DNA from 2 places in the Streptomyces sp. NPDC126497 genome. Region 2 is predicted to be linked to the other one. Evidence: predicted binding sites of a transcription regulator. Region 2 holds the regulator's gene; the other holds the start of a gene.
The links. Region 2 encodes HspR, which represses chaperone genes until heat shock. Its sites were predicted from a motif close to TTGAGNNNNNNNNNCTCAA; they were not measured.

Region 1: the regulator HspR is predicted to act here: its motif matches at 4,986-5,004, upstream of lon (endopeptidase La).

The regions. Positions count from the first base shown of each region.
Region 1 is NZ_JBEORT010000003.1:71,386-81,644, reverse strand. Features, by position in the region: gene ABTY20_RS02765 (protein phosphatase 2C domain-containing protein) at 126-986, shown strand; gene ABTY20_RS02760 (MarR family winged helix-turn-helix transcriptional regulator) at 934-1,428, opposite strand; gene ABTY20_RS02755 (lysozyme) at 1,657-2,478, shown strand; gene lon (endopeptidase La) at 2,549-4,963, opposite strand; gene ABTY20_RS02745 (spermidine synthase family protein) at 5,703-6,410, shown strand; gene ABTY20_RS02740 (response regulator transcription factor) at 6,536-7,276, shown strand; gene ABTY20_RS02735 (HAMP domain-containing sensor histidine kinase) at 7,273-8,370, shown strand; gene ABTY20_RS02730 (hypothetical protein) at 8,420-8,623, shown strand; gene ABTY20_RS02725 (multifunctional oxoglutarate decarboxylase/oxoglutarate dehydrogenase thiamine pyrophosphate-binding subunit/dihydrolipoyllysine-residue succinyltransferase subunit) at 8,677-10,259, shown strand, end outside.
Region 2 is NZ_JBEORT010000023.1:13,680-23,938, forward strand. Features, by position in the region: gene ABTY20_RS13420 (hypothetical protein) at 1-226, opposite strand, end outside; gene ABTY20_RS13425 (hypothetical protein) at 228-374, opposite strand; gene ABTY20_RS13430 (helix-turn-helix transcriptional regulator) at 507-1,493, shown strand; gene ABTY20_RS13435 (helix-turn-helix transcriptional regulator) at 1,513-2,487, shown strand; gene ABTY20_RS13440 (helix-turn-helix transcriptional regulator) at 2,450-3,481, opposite strand; gene ABTY20_RS13445 (substrate-binding domain-containing protein) at 3,613-4,731, opposite strand; gene ABTY20_RS13450 (heat shock protein transcriptional repressor HspR) at 4,996-5,445, opposite strand; gene dnaJ (molecular chaperone DnaJ) at 5,451-6,623, opposite strand; gene grpE (nucleotide exchange factor GrpE) at 6,660-7,328, opposite strand; gene dnaK (molecular chaperone DnaK) at 7,325-9,166, opposite strand; gene ABTY20_RS13470 (MraY family glycosyltransferase) at 9,258-10,259, opposite strand, start outside.

The DNA of each region.
Region 1 (10,259 bases), on a different contig from region 2:
GCCACGCCTTCCCGGAGCACTGCATTCCCTCCCAAATCAGGCGTCTGACCTGCACGGCTGCAGGGATCCGGCGAGCGGCGGGGGCCCTTCGCGGCCCTTGTGAAAAGCTCGTGCAGACTGGCGGGATGCGTACGGAGCTGGTTTCGGAACCCGGTGATCCCGGCCGTCCCAACGAGGACTTCGCGAGCGTCGGGCTTCCGGCCTCCGGACAGGGCGGTTCGCTCGTGGTGCTGGACGGGGTCACACCACCGGGTGACGGCGGCGGCTGTCTGCATTCCGTGCCCTGGTTCACCGCGCGGCTCGGCGGGGCGCTGACCGAACTGACCGTTTCCCTCCCGGATGTTCCCCTGGCCGGGCTGCTGTCCCGGGCCCTCGCGCGTACCGCCGCCGACCACGCGACGTCCTGTGACCTTTCTCACCCTCGCACGCCGCAGGCAACGGTGGTGCTGGCCCGCTGGTCACCGGTCTCGGTGGACTACCTGGTGCTCTCCGACTCGGTCCTGCTCGTCGAGTCCCCCGACGGGGCGGTCACCCCGCTCCTGGACGACCGGCTGGACCGGCTGCCCCGCTCGGCCCTGGCCGACCACGCCCTGGTGGACAGCACGCTGCGCAACAGGGAGGGCGGTTTCTTCACGGCGGCGGCGGACCCCTCGGTGGCCTCCCGCGCGGTCACCGGTTCGCTGCCGCGCGGCGAGGTGCGCGCCCTGGCCGCCCTGACGGACGGTGCGGCACGCTGGGTGGAGCGGTTCCACCGGGGCGACTGGACGGACTGCCTCGCCCTGGTCCGCGAGGAGGGCGCCCGGGCCCTGGTGGAGCGCGTGCGCGCCCTGGAGCGGACGGACGCGGACCGGACGCCGCCGCTGCGCGGCAAGACGCACGACGACGCGACGGTGGTCTACGCGGAGCTGTCACCCCGTCAGGGCCTGCCGCGGCTCAGTGCTCCATGCCGCGGTTCAGCTGGTTCAGCAGCCGGGCGAGTTCCGTGACCTCGGCGGGGTCCCAGTCGGCGAGCCGGCCGGCGTAGCGGGCGCGGCGGGCCTCGCGGACCCTGCGGACCCGGTCGTGCCCCTCCCGCGTGAGGGCGATCAGCCAGGCGCGGCCGTCGGCGGGGTCCGGCTCGCGGGCGACCAGGCCGAGCTCCTCCAGCGCGCGCAGCTGACGCGACATCGTCGCCTTGCCGACGCCGATGTAGGCGGCGAGTTCGGTGGCCCGTTGCCGGCCGCCCTCATCCAGACGGACCAGCAGCCCGTACGCGGACGGTTCCAGGTCGGGATGGACCGCCCGGGCCATCTCCCCCTGGCTGGCCCGCGCGCGCCGCAGCAGCACCGTCAACTCGCGTTCCAGCGCGAGGAATCCCGGCTGCTCCACACCCGGCGCGGACTCCGGGGAGGAGGCGCGCTCCGCACCGCCGTTTCCGTCTTCGTGCACGTCTGTCCCTGCTTCGGTTTTCCGGTTCCGAGACTCTTCCGCCAAGTGGCGACGTCGCCGCGGCTCCACCAGTATTTCGCAGGCGTGGACCAATGGCGGCGCGCGGGCACCCGCCCCGTCGTGGTCCACGTGCGCGGTCTCCCCACCGGGCGACCGCGCGGCATGCCCCCACAGGGGATACGGGTCACCTTCCGGGTTCGCCCCCCACCGACCTTTCGGAGATGCGTCATGCCTGTGCACAGATCCGGCCTCCTCCGCATACGCGCGCTCGCGACCGCGGTCCTGCTCGCGGTGCTCTCGCTCCCCCACACGGCCGCCGCGGCCGCCTCCTCCCCCGGCGCCCCTCCGCGCGGCTCCGCCCACATGGGCGTGGGCGTGCTCGCCCACGACGACGGCGGCGGCGGTCTCCCCACCGTCCGCACCGCCCATACGGAGGGGGTGGACGTCTCCAGCCACCAGGGCGACGTCGCCTGGACGACCCTGTGGAACAGCGGCGTCCGGTGGGCCTACGCCAAGGCCACGGAGGGGACGTACTACACCAACCCGTACCACTCCCAGCAGTACGACGGCTCCTACGACGTCGGCATGGTCCGCGGCGCCTACCACTTCGGCACGCCCGACACCGCGAGCGGCGCCGCCCAGGCCGACTACTTCGTCAGCCGGGGCGGCGGCTGGTCGGCCGACGGGCGGACCCTGCCGGGCGTGCTCGACATCGAGTGGAACCCCTACGGCGACGCCTGCTACGGCAAGTCGCAGAGCGCGATGGTGAGCTGGATCCGCGACTTCCTGGACCGGTACCGGGAGCGCACCGGCCGCAGCGCCGTCCTCTACACGGCCACCAGCTGGTGGAAGCAGTGCACCGGCGACTACGCGGGCTTCGCCCCCACCACGCCGCTGTGGATCGCCCGCTACGCCTCCACCCCGGGCGAACTGCCCGCCGGCTGGAGCACGTACACGATGTGGCAGTACACCTCGACCGGCCCGACGGTCGGGGACCACGACCGCTTCAACGGCACCCCCGACCGGCTGCGGGCCTTCGCGGCCGGCTGATCCGGTCCCGGCGACGGGCGAGGCCCGGGCCTCCGTCACGGGACCCGGGCCTCGCCGTCCGGCCGCTCCGTCACACGGCGACCGGGACCTCCGGCGCCGCGCCGCTGGTCGCGGGCGACAGCGCCAGCTCCAGGACCTGGCGGACGTCGGTGACGGCGTGGACGTCGAGCTTGTCCAGCACCTCCGCCGGGACGTCGTCCAGGTCGGGCTCGTTGCGCTTGGGGACGATCACGGTGGTGATCCCCGCGCGGTGCGCGGCGAGCAGCTTCTGCTTCACCCCGCCGATCGGCAGCACCCGCCCGGTCAGCGACACCTCGCCGGTCATCGCCACGTCGGTGCGGACCAGCCGGCCGGAGAGCAGCGAGGCCAGGGCGGTGGTCATCGTGATGCCCGCGCTCGGGCCGTCCTTGGGCACCGCGCCCGCCGGGAAGTGGATGTGCACGCCCCGGTCCTTCAGGTCGGCGACCGGCAGCTCCAGCTCGGCGCCGTGACTGCGCAGGAAGCTCAGCGCGATCTGCGCCGACTCCTTCATCACGTCACCCAGCTGGCCGGTCAGGGTCAGTCCCGCCGCGCCCGTCTCCGGGTCGGCCAGGGACGCCTCGACGTAGAGGACGTCCCCGCCGGCGCCGGTCACCGCGAGCCCGGTGGCGACACCGGGGACGGCGGTGCGGCGCTCGGCCGGGTCCTGGGCGGACTCGGGCACGTGGTGCGGCCGGCCGATCAGGTCCCGCAGGTCGTCCGCGGTGACGGTGAAGGGCAGCTCCCGCTCGCCCCGTTCGTGCTGGGCGGCCACCTTGCGCAGCAGCCGCGCGATGGACCGCTCCAGGGTGCGCACGCCGGCCTCGCGGGTGTACTCGCCGGCCAGCCTGCGCAGCGCCCCCTCGTCGACCGTGACCTCGTCCTCGGCCAGCCCGGCGCGCTCCCGCTGGCGCGGGAGCAGGTGGTCGCGGGCGATGACGACCTTCTCGTCCTCGGTGTAGCCGTCGAGGCGGACCAGCTCCATGCGGTCCAGCAGGGCCTCCGGGATGGCTTCCAGCACGTTGGCCGTCGCGAGGAACACGACGTCCGACAGGTCGAGCTCGACCTCCAGGTAGTGGTCCCGGAAGGTGTGGTTCTGCGCCGGGTCGAGGACCTCCAGCAGGGCGGCCGCCGGGTCGCCGCGGAAGTCCGAGCCCACCTTGTCGATCTCGTCGAGCAGGACGACCGGGTTCATCGAGCCGGCCTCCTTGATCGCCCGCACGATCCGGCCGGGCAGCGCGCCGACGTAGGTGCGGCGGTGGCCGCGGATCTCGGCCTCGTCGCGGACGCCGCCGAGGGCGACGCGGACGAACTTCCGGCCCATCGCGTGGGCGACGGACTCGCCGAGGCTGGTCTTGCCGACGCCGGGCGGGCCGACGAGGGCGAGCACGGCGCCGCCGCGCCGTCCCCCGACCACGCCCAGACCCCGGTCGCTGCGCCGCTTGCGCACCGCCAGGTACTCGGTGATCCGTTCCTTCACGTCCGCCAGGCCCGCGTGCTCGGCGTCGAGGACGGCCTGGGCGCCCTGGATGTCGTACGCGTCCTCGGTGCGCTCGTTCCACGGCATCTCCAGGACCGTGTCGAGCCAGGTGCGGATCCACGAGCCCTCGGGCGACTGGTCGGAGGACCGCTCCAGCTTGTCGACCTCCTTGAGCGCCGCCTCGCGCACCTTCTCCGGCAGGTCGGCGGCCTCCACGCGGGCGCGGTAGTCGTCGGACTCCTCGCCCTCCTTCTCGCCGTTGAGCTCACGCAGCTCCTTGCGCACGGCTTCGAGCTGGCGGCGCAGCAGGAACTCGCGCTGCTGCTTGTCGACGCCCTCCTGGACGTCCTTGGCGATGGTCTCGGCGACGTCCTGCTCGGCGAGGTGGTCGCGCAGCTGCTGGGTGGCGAGCTTCAGGCGGGCCACCGGGTCGGTGGTCTCCAGCAGGGCGACCTTCTGCTCGGTGGTCAGGAACGGCGAGTAGCCGGAGTTGTCGGCGAGCGCGGAGACGTCGTCGATGGCCTGGACGCGGTCGACGACCTGCCAGGCGCCGCGCTTGCGCAGCCAGGCGGTGGCGAGCGCCTTGTACTCCTTGACCAGTTCGGTCACGTGTCCCGGCAGCGGCTCGGGCACGTTCTCGTCGATGCGGGTGCCCTCCACCCACAGCGCCGCGCCCGGCCCGGTGGTCCCGGCGCCGATCCGCACGCGGCCCCGGCCGCGGATCAGGGCGCCCGGATCGCCGTCGGCCAGCCGGCCGACCTGCTCGACCGTGCCCAGCACACCGGTGCCGGCGTAGGTCCCGTCGACGCGTGGCACCAGCAGCACCCTGGGCTTCCCCGGCTCGGTCCGGGCGGCGGCCTGGGCGGCCTCCACCGCGGCGCGCACCTCGGAATCGCTCAGGTCCAGCGGAACCACCATCCCGGGCAGCACGACCTCGTCGTCGAGCGGCAGCACGGGCAGGGCGAGCGATGCGGACTCAGCAGCCATGATCTCCCCTTCGGCAGTCAAGTTGAGTTATGCCGACTCAATGCTTGTGATCCACCGAATGTTCCCCACAGCGTGTTCGCTCTGAGCGATCATCCTCCGGGCGCCCCTGTGACAGGGAACCCTTCGCTCCGCGGCGTCATTCCGCGGGCGGTCCCGCGGGGCGCGGAGCGCCTTCCCGGCGGCGGCACCGGGTGAGGGCCGCCGCCGACCGCGCGCCGTCGGCAGCCGGCCGATCCGGCCGGGCGGCGCCGCTCACGATCTCCTCGATCACCCCGCGCCAGAAGGGTCTCCGGAGCCGCACCCGCGGCAGGTGCTCCGCGTGCCCCCGAGGGCCGGGGTCCGAGCTCCTCCCCGGGCAGCGGAACGACCAGTCCCTCACCTGAACGAGTGAGACCTCCCCCAGGCACCGGAGTGGACGGGCCCGGAGAGGCCGACGGTCCCCCGGACGTGTTCGCCCTTCGCCCGGGGGACGCCCGGCGCGCCACACCGCCCGGGAGGGTCCCGACCCCGCGCAACGCCCCCTCGCCCCCGCCGACCGGATGCTTGAATCGGGTGCGGATCGCGATCCCCCGGGGGCCCGGCACCACGAACGGCGCCCCCGCCTTCCGCGGTCCACCAGGTCCACCCGGTCACCACCACGGAAGGCCCCATGACGGAAGGTCACGCACTCGACGCGACACCACCCCTTCTCCCCGCCCGAGGAAACGCGCCCGCCACGGCCCGGAAGGCTCCCCCATCCATGCCGGAACGCACCCACGCACCGTCGACCACCACCCGCCCACCGCTCCCCGAGGTCCTGGACCGCCGCGAGGGCCCGTACGGCGAGGTCGTGCTGCGCCGGCACGGCGACCTCCTGCAGATCATCGCCAACGGCTGCTTCCTGATGGACACCTCCGACGGCCGTTCGGAACGGCGGCTGGTCGACGCCGCGCTGGCCGCCCTCGACGCGCGCGCGGCGGAGCCGCGCGTCCTGATCGGCGGCCTCGGGGTGGGCTTCTCGCTCGCACACGCCGCCGGGCAGTCCCGCTGGGGGCGCATCACCGTGGTGGAACGCGAACCGGCGATCATCGAGTGGCACCGCGCGGGGCCGCTCGCCGCGCTCTCCTCACGGGCCCTCGCCGACCCGCGCACGGAGATCGTCGAAATGGACCTCCTCCGTTACCTCGATGAGACGTCCGACACGTTCGACGCGCTCTGCCTCGACATCGACAACGGGCCCGACTGGACTGTCACCGAGGACAACGACGGGCTTTACACACCGGCCGGACTGGCTGCCTGCGCAAGGGCGTTGAAGGCCGGCGGGGTGCTCGCCGTGTGGTCGGCGAAGCCCTCCCCGGAATTCGAGGGAACCTTGCGGAATGCCGGATTCCGGCAGGTGCGTACCGAAGAGGTCCCCGTTGCCCGGGGCGTTCCGGACGTCGTGCACCTCGGCGTCCGCCCTGGATAGCAAAGCCGCGGTGCATCCCCGTACGCTGCTGCCCTGACGCGGATCATTCAAGCGTCAATCGCAGTGATGCGCAGACGACGGATCACCCCACGGATTCCGGAAAAAGCACACCTCAGGGGCGCGCGATGGAGCAGACACAGACCTCCCACAACGGCACGGCCACGACCGCCCCCGGCGCCCAGCGCCGGGTCCTGGTGGTCGAGGACGATGCGACGATCGTGGACGCCATCGCGACGCGCCTGCGCGCCGAGGGATTCCTGGTGCAAACGGCGGGCGACGGTCCGTCCGCGGTGGACACGGCGGAGGCCTGGCAGCCCGATCTGCTGATCCTCGACATCATGCTGCCGGGCTTCGACGGCCTGGAGGTCTGCCGGCGCGTGCAGGCCCAGCGGCCGGTGCCGGTGCTGATGCTCACCGCGCGGGACGACGAGACCGACATGCTGGTCGGGCTGGGCGTCGGCGCCGACGACTACATGACGAAGCCCTTCTCCATGCGGGAGCTCGCGGCACGCGTGCACGTGCTGCTGCGCCGCATGGAGCGGGCGGCCCTCGCGGCGACGACCCCGCGCAGCGGCATATTGCGCCTGGGCGAACTGGAGATCGACCACGCGCAGCGCAGGGTGCGGGTGCGCAGCGAGGACGTCCACCTGACGCCCACCGAGTTCGACCTCCTGGTGTGCCTGGCGAACACCCCCCGCGCGGTGCTCTCCCGCGAGCAGCTGCTGGCCGAGGTCTGGGACTGGGCGGACGCCTCCGGTACCCGGACGGTGGACAGCCACATCAAGGCGCTGCGCCGGAAGATCGGCGCCGAGCGCATCCGCACCGTGCACGGCGTGGGCTACGCCCTGGAGACTCCGACGCCATGAGCGACGGTCCGGCCGGACGCGGGGGCCCCGGAGCGCGGCGGTCCCGCAGCGGCGTGCGCCCGTTCTCGATCCAGACCAAACTCGGTGCGCTGGTCGTCGTCTCGGTCCTGATCACCACGGGTCTTTCGGTGATCGCCGTGCACACCAAGACGGAACTGCGCTTCATCACGATCTTCTCGATGATCGCCACCCTGCTCATCACGCAGTTCGTGGCGCACTCGCTCACCGCGCCGCTGGACGACATGAACGCCGTGGCCCGTTCCATCTCGCACGGCGACTACACCCGCCGGGTGCGCGAGAACCGCCGGGACGAGCTGGGCGACCTGGCCCAGGTCATCAACGTCATGGCCGACGAGCTGGAGGCCCAGGACCGTCACCGCAAGGAGCTGGTCGCCAACGTCTCGCACGAGCTGCGCACCCCCATCGCGGGCCTGCGCGCGGTGCTGGAGAACATCGTCGACGGCGTCACGCAGGCCGATCCCGAGACGATGCGCACGGCCCTGAAGCAGACCGAGCGCCTCGGACGCCTCGTGGAGACGCTGCTCGACCTGTCCCGCCTGGACAACGGCGTGGTGCCGCTGAAGAAGCGCCGGTTCGAGGTGTGGCCGTACCTGTCCGGCGTGCTGAAGGAGGCCAACATGGTCGCCTCGGCCCGGGCGGGCATGGCCTCCGGATCGGGCAGCCACACCCGTACGGACGTCCATCTGCACCTCGACGTGTCGCCGCCGGAGCTCGTCGCGCACGCCGATCCGGAGCGCATCCACCAGGTCGTCGCCAACCTCATCGACAACGCGGTCAAGCACAGCCCGCCGCACGGCCGGGTGACGGTCCGGGCGCGGCGCGGGGACCGGCCGGAGTCGCTGGAGCTGGAGGTGCTGGACGAGGGGCCCGGTATTCCGCGGACCGAGTGGCACCGCGTCTTCGAACGGTTCAACCGGGGCAACGTCAACCGGCCGCACGGTCCGGGCAGCGACGGCGGCACCGGTCTCGGGCTCGCGATCGCCCGCTGGGCGGTGGATCTGCACGGCGGACGGATCGGAGTGGCCGAATCCGAGCGGGGTTGCCGGATTCTCATCACTCTTCCGGGAGAGTGATCCGCACCGAGTTGACGTAAAGTTCGAAGTGGAACCACACGGTCCATCCGTGTTCGCACTGACGGACACGTGTGATCAGGCAGAGGCCCGCGTGAGCTGCGCGCCGGGTCCCTACCTGGCGATCCCCGAGACGGCCCGTGGAATCAAAACCACGGTTTTTTCCCGCCATTTCACGCACCGAAACACCCGCCACGATGTGACTTACGCGACGATGAACGGGCCCGGCCTGACCTTCTCGCGCTCGGGGGCGTAGCCTTTATTTCCGCTGTCCATCATCTTGCGAAGCGGAAGAGGGCGGTTGACGCCGTGTCGCCACAGTCCCCCAGTAACTCGAGCATCTCGACCGACACCGACCAAGCGGGTAAGAACCCCGCTGCGGCCTTCGGTGCCAACGAATGGCTCGTCGACGAGATCTACCAGCAGTACCTCCAGGACCCGAACTCGGTGGACCGAGCCTGGTGGGACTTCTTCGCCGACTACAAGCCGGGCGCGCCTGCGACCTCGGCCCCGGCGGGTACCGCGGCCGCGGGGGCCGCGGGAACCACCACCCCCCCGGCTCAGCCGGCCGCTCCGGCCCAGCCCGCCGCGCCCGCTTCGGCGGCCGCGCAGCCCGCTGCCGCCGCGCCGGCGCCCGCCGCCGAGCCGGCCGCCGCCAAGGCCCCGGCACAGGCTCCGGCGAAGGCCGCCGCGCCCGCCGCGAAGCCCGCCGCCGCCAAGCCCAAGGCGGAGCCCGCCGGCGAGGCGAAGACCGGCCCCGAGCAGGTCACCCTGCGCGGCCCGTCCGCCGCCGTGGCGAAGAACATGGACGCCTCCCTGGAGCTGCCCACGGCCACGTCCGTGCGCGCGGTCCCGGTGAAGCTGCTGTTCGACAACCGCATCGTCATCAACAACCACCTCAAGCGGGCCCGGGGCGGGAAGATCTCCTTCACGCACCTCATCGGCTACGCGATGGTGCAGGCCATCAAGGCCATGCCGGCGATGAACCACTCGTTCGCCCGGGTGGACGGCAAGCCGACCCTGGTGAAGCCGGAGCACGTCAACCTCGGTCTCGCCATCGACCTGGTGAAGCCCAACGGCGACCGCCAGCTGGTCGTCGCGGCCATCAAGAAGGCCGAGACGCTGAACTTCTTCGAGTTCTGGCAGGCCTACGAGGACATCGTCCGTCGTGCCCGTGAGAACAAGCTGACGATGGACGACTTCACCGGTGTCACGGTCTCCCTGACCAACCCCGGCGGCCTCGGCACCGTCCACTCCGTGCCGCGCCTGATGCCCGGCCAGTCGTTGATCATGGGCGTCGGCTCCATGGACTACCCTGCGGAGTTCCAGGGCACCTCCCAGGACACCCTGAACAAGCTCGGCATCTCCAAGGTCATGACGCTCACGTCGACCTACGACCACCGGGTGATCCAGGGCGCCGCCTCCGGCGAGTTCCTCCGCGCGGTCGCCAACCTCCTGCTCGGCGAGAAGAACTTCTACGACGAGATCTTCGAGGCGCTGCGCATCCCCTACGAGCCGGTCCGCTGGCTCAAGGACATCGACGCCTCCCACGACGACGACGTCACCAAGGCCGCCCGGGTCTTCGAGCTGATCCACTCCTACCGGGTCCGCGGCCACGTCATGGCCGACACCGACCCGCTGGAGTACCGCCAGCGCAAGCACCCCGACCTGGACATCGTCGAGCACGGCCTCACCCTGTGGGACCTGGAGCGCGAGTTCGCCGTCGGCGGCTTCGCCGGCAAGTCCCTGATGAAGCTGCGCGACATCCTCGGCGTGCTGCGCGACTCGTACTGCCGCACCACCGGCGTCGAGTTCATGCACATCCAGGACCCCAAGCAGCGCAAGTGGATCCAGGACCGCATCGAGCGCTCGCACACCAAGCCCGAGCGCGA
Region 2 (10,259 bases):
CACACCGCACGGGCTTCGGCGCCCCCCTGGGCCGCCGCAGGCACCGGTACGCCCGTACGTCCCCGTCCTCGTCGCGGGTGACGACGACCGGCTCACCGAAGACGGTCACCATCAACGAGTCACCGCTGTGGGGGAGGGCGGTGACCAGGTCGATGAAGTGCCATCCGGATCGGTAGGCGGTGGCCATCTCCCTGCGGAAGGAACGGTCGTCGGGTGGAGTAGTCACATCAACGCCCCGAGTCGACGACGATCGACGGCCAGTGGCTGTCGGCCAGCGTCCCACTCTTCGCGTCGGAGTAACCGCTCAGCGCTCCGAAGGCCGCGACGGCGGAGAGGGCGGCTGCGAGCACCGAGCGAAGCAGTCTCTTGCGCATAGTCGGCTTCGTCCTCACGTGAAAGTCTCCTCGTTCCCCCGTCTAGTAAGACGATGGCTCATTCGAACACGTTGTGGCCACACAAACGGTGCATCATGTTCCTGCACGTTCAGGACCCTGGGGGGTGGAGATTTGGTGGCAAATCGAACTAAAGGGACACATTCCCATGCGGTGACCGAACTGTGCGAAGCAGGCGGCCGACTTTATGCCCATGCTCTGCGTATGGGGAGGGTCGCACGGGAGGCGGCCGAGGAGGCGCCGTGCCTGATGGAACTCGCCCTGCTGCACCCCGATCCCGACGACAAGAACTGGCTGCGCCCGGTCGCCCCGGCGATCGCCCTGGCGCAGCGGCTGCACCCCATCGAGCGCGACATCGCGGAGCGCCGGCGGCTGTCGGTCCGGCTGGCGGACGTCTTCGAGCCGTTCATGGCCCTGGGCGCCCAGGCCGTCACCACCGAGAACTCGATCACCGTCCTGGAGGGCAGCGAGCGCATCAACGCCGCCCTCAACCTCGCCGCCACCCAGTGCCACACCGAGATGCTCACCATCCAGCCGAGCGACGACCGCTTCTCCGAGCGGAGCATCGTCCAGGGGCTGGAGCGGGACAAGCCCCTCATCGAGCGGGGCGTGCGGATCAGGACGCTCTACCAGCACACCGCCCGCTACAGCCCGGAGAAGCGGGCGTACGTGGAACAGCTCTCCGCGGGCCGGGTGGAGTACCGGACCATCGACGAGGTGGTGGAACGCCTCATCGTCTGCGACGAGACGGTCGCCTTCATCCCCACCCGGGACGACCAGCAGGTCGCCCTCGAACTCCGCCAGCCCGGCCTCGTCCGCTATCTGATCAAGGTGTTCGAGTTCATGTGGAGCCGCTCGGTGCCGCTGACCGCCGGCGCGCCCTACGACCCCGCCCCCGGAGGCATCACCGACATCCAGCACTCGATCGCCAAACTCCTCGTCGAGGGCCACGTCGACGAGGCCATCGCCCGCCGTCTCGGCATGAACGTCCGCACCTGCCGCGCCCACATAGCCAAGCTCGCCGCCACCCTCGGCAGCGGCAGCCGCGCCCAGCTGGGGTACCTCATCGCACAGTCGGGAATCCTGCGGCGGGACCAATGATCCGGGGGGCGATCCGGGCATGACCGAGAACGCGCACGACGACGGGCCGGAGTTCCTGGACGAGGAGGCCCTCGACCTGTACACCCGCGCCCTCCGCCAGGGCCGGCTGCCCGCCCCGGCGGCCGCCGGGGCCCCGCACCTCCTCCGTCTCGGCCTGCTGCACCCCGCCCCCGACGATCCCGACGGGCTGGAGCCCGTCGCGCCGCAGGTCGCCCTGCACCGGCTGCTGCGGGCCTCGGCGGACCGCGTCGCCGAGGAGCGCCGGCGCGAGGAGCGTCTGGTCGAGGCGCTGGGGCCGCTGCTGCGGGCCGGCGGGTCCGGGGCGACGGCGACCCCCCTCATCGCGCTGCACAGCGGCAAGGAGCACATCGGACGGGTCATCGACGAGACGATGGCCGACGCCACCGACCTGCTCTCCGTCCAGCCGTACAGCAGCTACATCAACCCCGACCCGGCCCTCCACGAGCCCGCGCTCCGGCGCGACCAGGCCCTGCTCGACCGCGGCGGCCGGATCCGCGCCCTCTACCAGCACACCCTGCGCCACGCGCCCCCGCTCCTCGCCCGCTACGAACGGCTGACGGGCGACGTCGAGGCGCGGACCCTGGACGAGATCACCGAACGTCTCGTCGTGGTCGACCGGGAGGTGGCGTTCATCCCGGCCACCGTGGACCGCAGTTCGGCCCTGGAGGTCCGCCACCCGGCCATCGTGGGGTTCCTGGTGACCGTCTTCGACCGCCTGTGGCACCTCGCCACGCCCCTGTACCCGCGGGCCGTGCGGCAGCCCCCGCTGAACGGCGTCACCCCCCGCCAGCGGGCCATCGCCGCCCTGCTGGTCGAGGGCCACACCGACGCCGTCGTGGCCGAGCGGCTCGGGATGAACGTGCGCACCGCGCGCGAGCACATCGCCAAGCTCGCCGCGACGCTGGGCAGCGGCAGCAGGGCCCAGCTCGGCTACCTCATCGCCCGCTCGGGGATCCTCGACCGGGCGACGTGACCGCCGGGCCCCGGGCCCCGTCCAGGCCGGCCTGGGCGATGCGGACGCCCAGTTGCGTACGGCTGGCCGCGCCCAGCGTCTCCGACAGGCGGGCAATGTGGGCCCGGCAGGTCCGCACGCTGATGCCCAGCCGTTCCGCGATCACCGCGTCCTGGTGTCCCTCCGCGAGCAGGGCCGCGATGGACTGCTCGCGGTGCGAGATGCCCTCGATGCCGGTGGCGGGCAGCGGGGCGGTCAGCGGGATGGCGAGCCGCCACAGCCGGTCGAAGACCGTGCCCAGGTAGTCCACCAGCGCCGGGTGGCGCAGCTCCAGCGCCATGGTGCGCTCGGTGTTGGCGGGGATGAACGCGACCGTGCGGTCGAAGAGGATCAGCCGCTCGACCACCTCGTCCAGCGTGCGCGCCTCCACCGCGTCGCCCATCAGCTCCAGATAGCTGAGCAGCCCGTGCCCGTGCCGGGCGACGTGCGTGTACAGGTCCCGCATGCGCACGCCCCGGCCGCGCAGCGCCATCGCCCGGTGCAGTCCCTCCGACAGCTCCGCCTCACGCCGGATGCCGCCCGGCTGCACGGTGAGCACCTCGGTGGTGCACGCCTGCGTCGCCTCGTCCATCGCCGCCTGGATGCGGGCCAGTCCGTCCAGCACCCGGATCGCCGGGCCCTCCGCCGACGACCGCGAGGCGGACACCTGGCGGCCCAGACCGGCGTACCGCTCGAAGGCCTCGACGGCCGAGCCGACCCGGCGCTGACTCGCGCTCACCTCGTCGTACATCCCGCGCAGCAGCCGGGTCATGACCTCCTGCGGGGCGGTCGGCACCAGCCAGTCCATGTCGTCGGGGTCCGGGTGCAGCAGGGCGAGCTCCAGCAGGCAGGGCACCGGCTCCGCGTCCCGGCGCGGCAGCCGTCCGCACCGCACGGCCCGGGAATACACGCGATCCCCGGCCTCGCACAGTCGGTCGGCACCGTGTGGATGCTCCTCCGTCCCGTGCCCGGCCATCGCCCATCCCACCCCCGGTTCAGCCACTTTCCGCAGCGCAACTATGCGCGGCCGCAACCGGCTGTGCAACACGGGCGGGGCCCGGCGCCGGTCGGGGGGAGCGGCGCCGTGGCCGGATAACGACGGGGCGGCTACTTCAGCTTGACGGCCGCGCAGGCCGCCTTGTACTCCGCGGTGCAGATGTCCGAGACGTCGTAGATCTTGTCGGCGATCACGGTGGCCTCGATGTTGTCCTTCGTCAGCGCGACCACGGGCACGAGCTGCGCCGGGATGTCCTTGTGCGTGGGGCTGTCCACCCGCTCGCGGGTCAGCGCGTCGAACTGGATGTCCTTGCCCTGGACCTTCGCCACGGCCATCTCGGCGGCGCTCTCGGCCTCCTCCGGGTAGGACTTGTAGACGCTCATGTACTGCTCGCCGACGAGGATGCGCTGCACCGCCGCGAGTTCGGCGTCCTGGCCGGTGATCGGGGGCAGGTCGGTCACGCCGGCGGCCTTCAGCGCCTTGACGATCCCGCCCGCCATGCCGTCGTTGGCGGAGTAGACCGCCTTGATGTCGCCCGCGCCGATCGCGTTGATCGCCTCGGTCATGTTGGCCTGGGCGTTCTCCGGCTTCCAGTCCTTGGTGTCGTAGGACTTGGCGATCGTCACCTTGCCCTTGAGCTCGGAGAGCGCGCTCGCCTTGAACTGCTTGGCGTTGGGGTCGGTCGACGAGCCGTTCATCATCACGATCTTGTCGGTGATGCCGCCGTCGCTCCCGAGCGACTCCAGCAGGGAACGGCCCTGCACCTCGCCGACCAGCGCGTTGTCGAAGGAGACGTACGCGTCGATCGGGCCCTCGGCCAGCCGGTCGTAGGCGATGACGGGGATGCCCGCGTCCTTGGCCTTCTGCACGCCGTCCGCGATGGCGTGCGAGTCGACCGGGTCCAGCACGATGACGTCGACCTCGTCGTCGATCATCTGCTGCATCTGGTCGGCCTGCTTGCCGGCGTCCGCCTCGGCGTTGGCGTACTCGACCTTGCCCTTCTTGTTGGTGAGCGACTCCACCTTCGTCTTGAAGATGGGGTAGTCGAACTGCTCGTACCGGGTGTTGGCCTTCTCCGGGAGCAGCAGCCCGACGGTGACGTCGTCGCCCTTGCCCGGGCTCGCCTCGTCGCTGCTCCCCGTCGCGTTGAGCACGCCGCATCCGGCGAGCATGACGGACATGGAGGTGGCGGCCACGGATATGGCGATACGACGCATGCGAGGGCTCACTTCAGGTGCGTTTCGGACGTGGGCACAGCTTTGCGGCCCATGTGACTGAAAAGCCAACGCTTCAGCCCCCGCCGGAGTCAAGGCCGTCCGCTTAACGAGATGGACACGGCACGGGGCGCCGGGCTCGTGAGAGACCTGCGGACGTCCGGCGAGGATCATCTGGACGCGCAGTCATACCATAGCCACACGCGAGCACGGACAAGCCAAGAGGCCCTGAGGTTCGGTGAACCTCAGGGCCTCCCGCGGCGCCCCGGGACCGGCGCCTCAGTCCTGCTGCTGCCGCTTGGGCCGCCACACCACCAGCGCGCTGGTGTGCTGCACCTCCTGGTACGGCACCAGGTCGCGGCGGTACGAGGCGTGCACCGCGGCCTCGCGCTGGCGCATCGCCGCCGCCGCCCCGTCGAGGGCGCCCTCCAGCTCGGCCACGCGGGCCTGGAGGGCGGCGACCTGGTTCTCCAGTTCGATGATGCGTTTGATCCCGGCCAGGTTGATGCCCTCGTCCTGTGACAGCTGCTGCACCTGACGGAGCAGCTCGATGTCACGGGCCGAGTAACGGCGGCCCCGGCCGGCCGTGCGGTCCGGCGACACGAGACCCAGCCGGTCGTACTGGCGCAGCGTCTGCGGGTGCAGACCGGAGAGCTGGGCCGCCACCGAGATGACGTAGACCGGGGTGTCCTGGGTCAGTTCATACGGATTGCGTCGACGGCCGTCCATGCAGATCAAGCTCCCTTCGCGGCCTGGAACAGCTCCGCCCGCGGATCGTCGTCCGCGGTCGCCTCGCGATACGCCACCAGTGCGTCACGAGCCTTCCCCGACACGTCCTTGGGAACACTCACCTCCACGGTGACCAGCAGATCACCGCGGGTGCCGTCCTTGCGGACCGCGCCCTTGCCACGGGCCCGCATGGTGCGCCCGTTGGGTGTGCCCGGCGGCAGCTTCAGCGTGACCGGCGGACCGCCCAGCGTCGGGACCCGCACCTCACCGCCGAGGGCGGCCTCGGCGAACGTGACGGGCACGGTGACGGTCAGGTTGTCGTCCTTGCGGCCGAACACCGGGTGGGTGCCGACGTGCACGACGACGTACAGATCACCGGCGGGACCGCCGCGCTCGCCCGGCGCGCCCTTGCCGCGCAGCCGGATCCGCTGGCCGTCGCTGACGCCCGCGGGGATGCGCACCTGCATGGTCCGCGAGGACTTGGCGCGGCCGCTGCCCTTGCAGATCTCGCAGGGCTCCTCCGCGATCAGACCGCGTCCCTTGCAGTCGGGGCAGGGATCGGTGAGCGAGAAGCCGCCGCCCGAGCCCCGCGCCACCTGGCCGGTGCCGACGCAGGTCGGGCACACGCGCGGTGTGCCGTTCTTGTCGCCGGTGCCCGAACAGGCCTTGCAGGGCGCCTGCGACGACATCCGCAGCGGGACCGTCGCGCCCTCGATCGCCTCGGTGAAGCTCAGCGTCACCTCGGACTCGATGTCCTGGCCGCGCCGCGGCTGGGTACGCGTGGTCCCCGCGCCGCCGCGGTTGAACAGGCCCCCGAAGACGTCACCCAGGCCGCCGCCGAAGCCGCCCGCCTGGCCGCCGGCCTGACCCCCGAAGAGGTCGCCCAGGTCGAAGTTGAAGGAGCCGCCGCCCGCGCCCGGCCCCGGGCGGAACCCGCCGGCGCCGAAGAGCGCGCGCGCCTCGTCGTACTCCTTGCGCTTCTTGGGGTCGCCGAGGACGTCGTTCGCCTCGGAGATCTCCTTGAACCGCTCCTCCGCCTTGGCGTTGCCCTTGTTGGCGTCCGGGTGGAACTCGCGGGCGAGCTTCCGGTACGCCTTCTTGATCTCGGCCTCGGTGGCGTCCTTGGGGACGCCGAGGACCTTGTAGAAGTCCTTCTCGATGAAGTCCTTGGTGCTCATCCCCGACGTCCCTCCTTCCCTGCGTCGACTCCCGCGTCAGCCCTCGTCCGGGCCACCGCTCTCCTTGTTCTCCGAGTCGTCCTGCGCCTCGGCGCCCTCCTCGGCCGGCTTGACGGTCTGCGCGCCGGGCTGCGGCTCGGCGACGGCCACCCGCGCGGGGCGGATGGTGCGCTCGCCGATGCGGTACCCCGGCTGCAGGATCGCCACGCACGTCGTCTCGGTGACGTCCGGCGCGTAACTGTGCATCAGCGCCTCGTGGATCGTCGGGTCGAAGGGCTCGCCCTCCTTGCCGAACTGCTGCAGACCCATCTTGGCGATGATCGTCTCCAGCGACTCGGCGACGGACTTGAAGCCGCCGACCAGCTCGCCGTGTTCCCGCGCGCGGCCGACGTCGTCGAGCACGGGGAGCAGCTCGCTCAGGAGGTTCGCCACGGCGATCTCCTTCACCGCGATCCGGTCACGCTCGACCCGGCGCCGGTAGTTCTGGAACTCGGCCTGGAGGCGCTGGAGGTCCGCCGTGCGCTCGTTGAGCGCCGTGCGCGCCTGGTCCAGCTGGGCCACCAGTGCCGCTTCCTGGCCCGTGTCCCCGGCCGGGGCCGCCCCCTCCTCCTCGGAGGGCTGGGCGGCGGCCTTCGGCTCGGCTTCCTCGGAGGGGACGTCGGGCTGCTGCGACTGCTCGTCGAAGCCCGGGGTCTCCTCGGTCACGCCGCACCGTCCTTGCGGTCCTCGTCGACGATCTCGGCGTCGACGACGTCGTCGTCGGCCTTGGCCTCGCCGGCACCGGCGGACGCACCGGCCGCCTGGGCGCCCTGGGCGTCGGCGTACATGGCCTGGCCCAGCTTCTGGGAGACGGCGGCGACCTTCTCCGTGGCGGTGCGGATCTCGGCGGTGTCCTCGCCCTTGAGCTTCTCCTTCAGCTCGGCGACGGCGGTCTCGACCTCGGTCTTGACGTCACCGGGGACCTTGTCCGCGTTGTCGCTGAGGAACTTCTCCGTCTGGTAGACGAGCTGCTCGCCCTGGTTGCGGGACTCGGCGGCCTCGCGGCGGGCGTGGTCCTCCTCCGCGTACTTCTCGGCCTCCTGGCGCATCCGGTCGACCTCGTCCTTCGGCAGCGAGGAGCCGCCGGTGACGGTCATCTTCTGCTCCTTGCCCGTGCCCAGGTCCTTCGCGGTCACGTGCATGATGCCGTTGGCGTCGATGTCGAAGGAGACCTCGATCTGCGGGACGCCGCGCGGCGCCGGGGGCAGACCGGTCAGCTCGAACATGCCGAGCTTCTTGTTGTACGCGGCGATCTCGCGCTCGCCCTGGTAGACCTGGATCTGCACGGACGGCTGGTTGTCCTCGGCCGTGGTGAAGATCTCGGAGCGCTTGGTCGGGATCGTGGTGTTGCGCTCGATCAGCTTGGTCATGATGCCGCCCTTGGTCTCGATGCCGAGGGACAGCGGGGTGACGTCGAGCAGCAGGACGTCCTTGACCTCGCCCTTGAGCACACCGGCCTGGAGCGCGGCGCCGATCGAGACGACCTCGTCCGGGTTGACGCCCTTGTTGGCCTCCTTGCCGCCGGTCAGCTCCTTGACGAGCTCGGCGACGGCGGGCATGCGGGTGGAACCGCCGACGAGGACCACGTGGTCGATCTCGGACAGCTGGATGCCGGCGTCCTTGACGACGTTGTGGAACGGCGTCTTGCAGCGCTCGAGCAGGTCCGCGGTCAGCTGCTGGAACTGGGCGCGGGTCAGCTTCTCGTCGAGGTGCAGGGGGCCCTCGGCGGAGGCGGTGATGTAGGGGAGGTTGATCGTGGTCTCGGTGGACGAGGACAGCTCGATCTTCGCCTTCTCGGCGGCCTCGCGCAGACGCTGCAGCGCCATCTTGTCCTTGGCCAGGTCCACGCCGTGCCCGGACTGGAACTGCTTGACCAGGTAGTCGACGACGCGCTGGTCCCAGTCGTCACCGCCGAGGTTGTTGTCACCGTTGGTGGCCTTCACCTCGACGACGCCGTCGCCGATCTCCAGCAGCGAGACGTCGAACGTACCGCCACCGAGGTCGAAGACCAGGATGACCTGCTCGTCCTTGTCCAGGCCGTACGCCAGGGCGGCGGCCGTCGGCTCGTTGACGATGCGCAGCACGTTCAGGCCGGCGATCTCGCCGGCCTCCTTGGTGGCCTGGCGCTCGGCGTCGTTGAAGTACGCCGGGACGGTGATGACCGCGTCCGTGACCTTCTCGCCCAGGTACGCCTCGGCGTCACGCTTCAGCTTCTGCAGCACGAAGGCGCTGATCTGCTGCGGGTTGAAGTCCTTGCCGTCCAGGTTGATCTTCCAGTCGGTGCCCATGTGGCGCTTGACCGACCGGATGGTCCTGTCGACGTTGGTGACGGCCTGGCGCTTGGCCACCTCGCCGACCAGCACCTCGCCGTTCTTGGCGAAGGCGACGACGGACGGCGTGGTCCTGGCGCCCTCGGCGTTGGTGATGACGGTGGGCTCGCCGCCCTCCAGAACGCTGACGACGGAGTTAGTCGTGCCCAGGTCGATGCCGACCGCACGTGCCATTTCGATTCCTCCATGACTTGAGTGGAACGGACTCAAGCATGCCTGACACCCGGCGCAGGGTCAACAGAGCTGAGTCGAGCAGGCTCAACTCTCATCCACTCCTTACACGCAACCGGTCCGTGACCTGCGGCGACGCCTCGGAAGATCGCTGGCGAGGGTGAAAAACAGGAGGGACGGGAAGGCGCAGGAGCGCGAGGACGACCACCGCGGCCACCGCCGCCACCCAGACCGTCGCACCCCCGGAGACCCGTCCGGTGTGCGCGGCCACTCCCACGAGTACCCCGCCCAGCGACGCCACGCCGAGCAGGACGGTCACCGCGCGGGGAGCGAGTCCGAGCCGGCGCAGCCGGTGCCCGAGGTGGTCCGGCCGGCCGCGCGTCACGGGCCACCGGGACAGCCGTCGCGCGAGGACCACCAGGACGGCGTCGGCGCACACCACGGCCGTCAGGGCGAACAGCACCCCGGCGCCGGCCCCGGTCCCCTGGCCGGCCCGCACGAACACCGCCGCCGCGGCCACCACGAACCCGGCGAACAGCGAGCCGCCGGCGCCGAGCCCGGACCGCGCGGGGTGCCAGTTGTGCAGCAGGAACCCGGCGAGCGCGGCGGCCAGCACGCTCAGCAGCAGCGCGATCCCGTCCATCAGCTCGGCCGCCGCACAGGCCGCCGTCCCGAACGCGGTCACCACCCCCACGGTGCCGGCCAGCCCGTCGGCGTGGTCGAGCCCCCGGAAGGCGGCGGTGACCGCCACGACCCACCCCACGGCGAGCACGCCCGCCGGCACCCCGGTCTCCGCGTACGGCACGACGAGCGCCGCCGCCACGGCCGTACCGGCGAGCGGGACCCACCACCGCAGCCGCCACACGTCGGCGGCCAGCCCGAGGACGCCGACCCAGACCCCGGCGGCCAGCAGCCGCCCGACCCCGGTGCCGAGCGGGGCGTGTCCCGCCCGGTCGCCGACCCCCGCCACCAGCACGGTCGCGAGCACGACGGCCGTTCCCCCGGACAGCGGCAGCGCCCAGCGGCGTCTGCGGTCCAGGATTCCCAGGCGCAGGGCGGGGACCCGCAGCAGCTCCGCGAGGAGGGCGGAGAACAG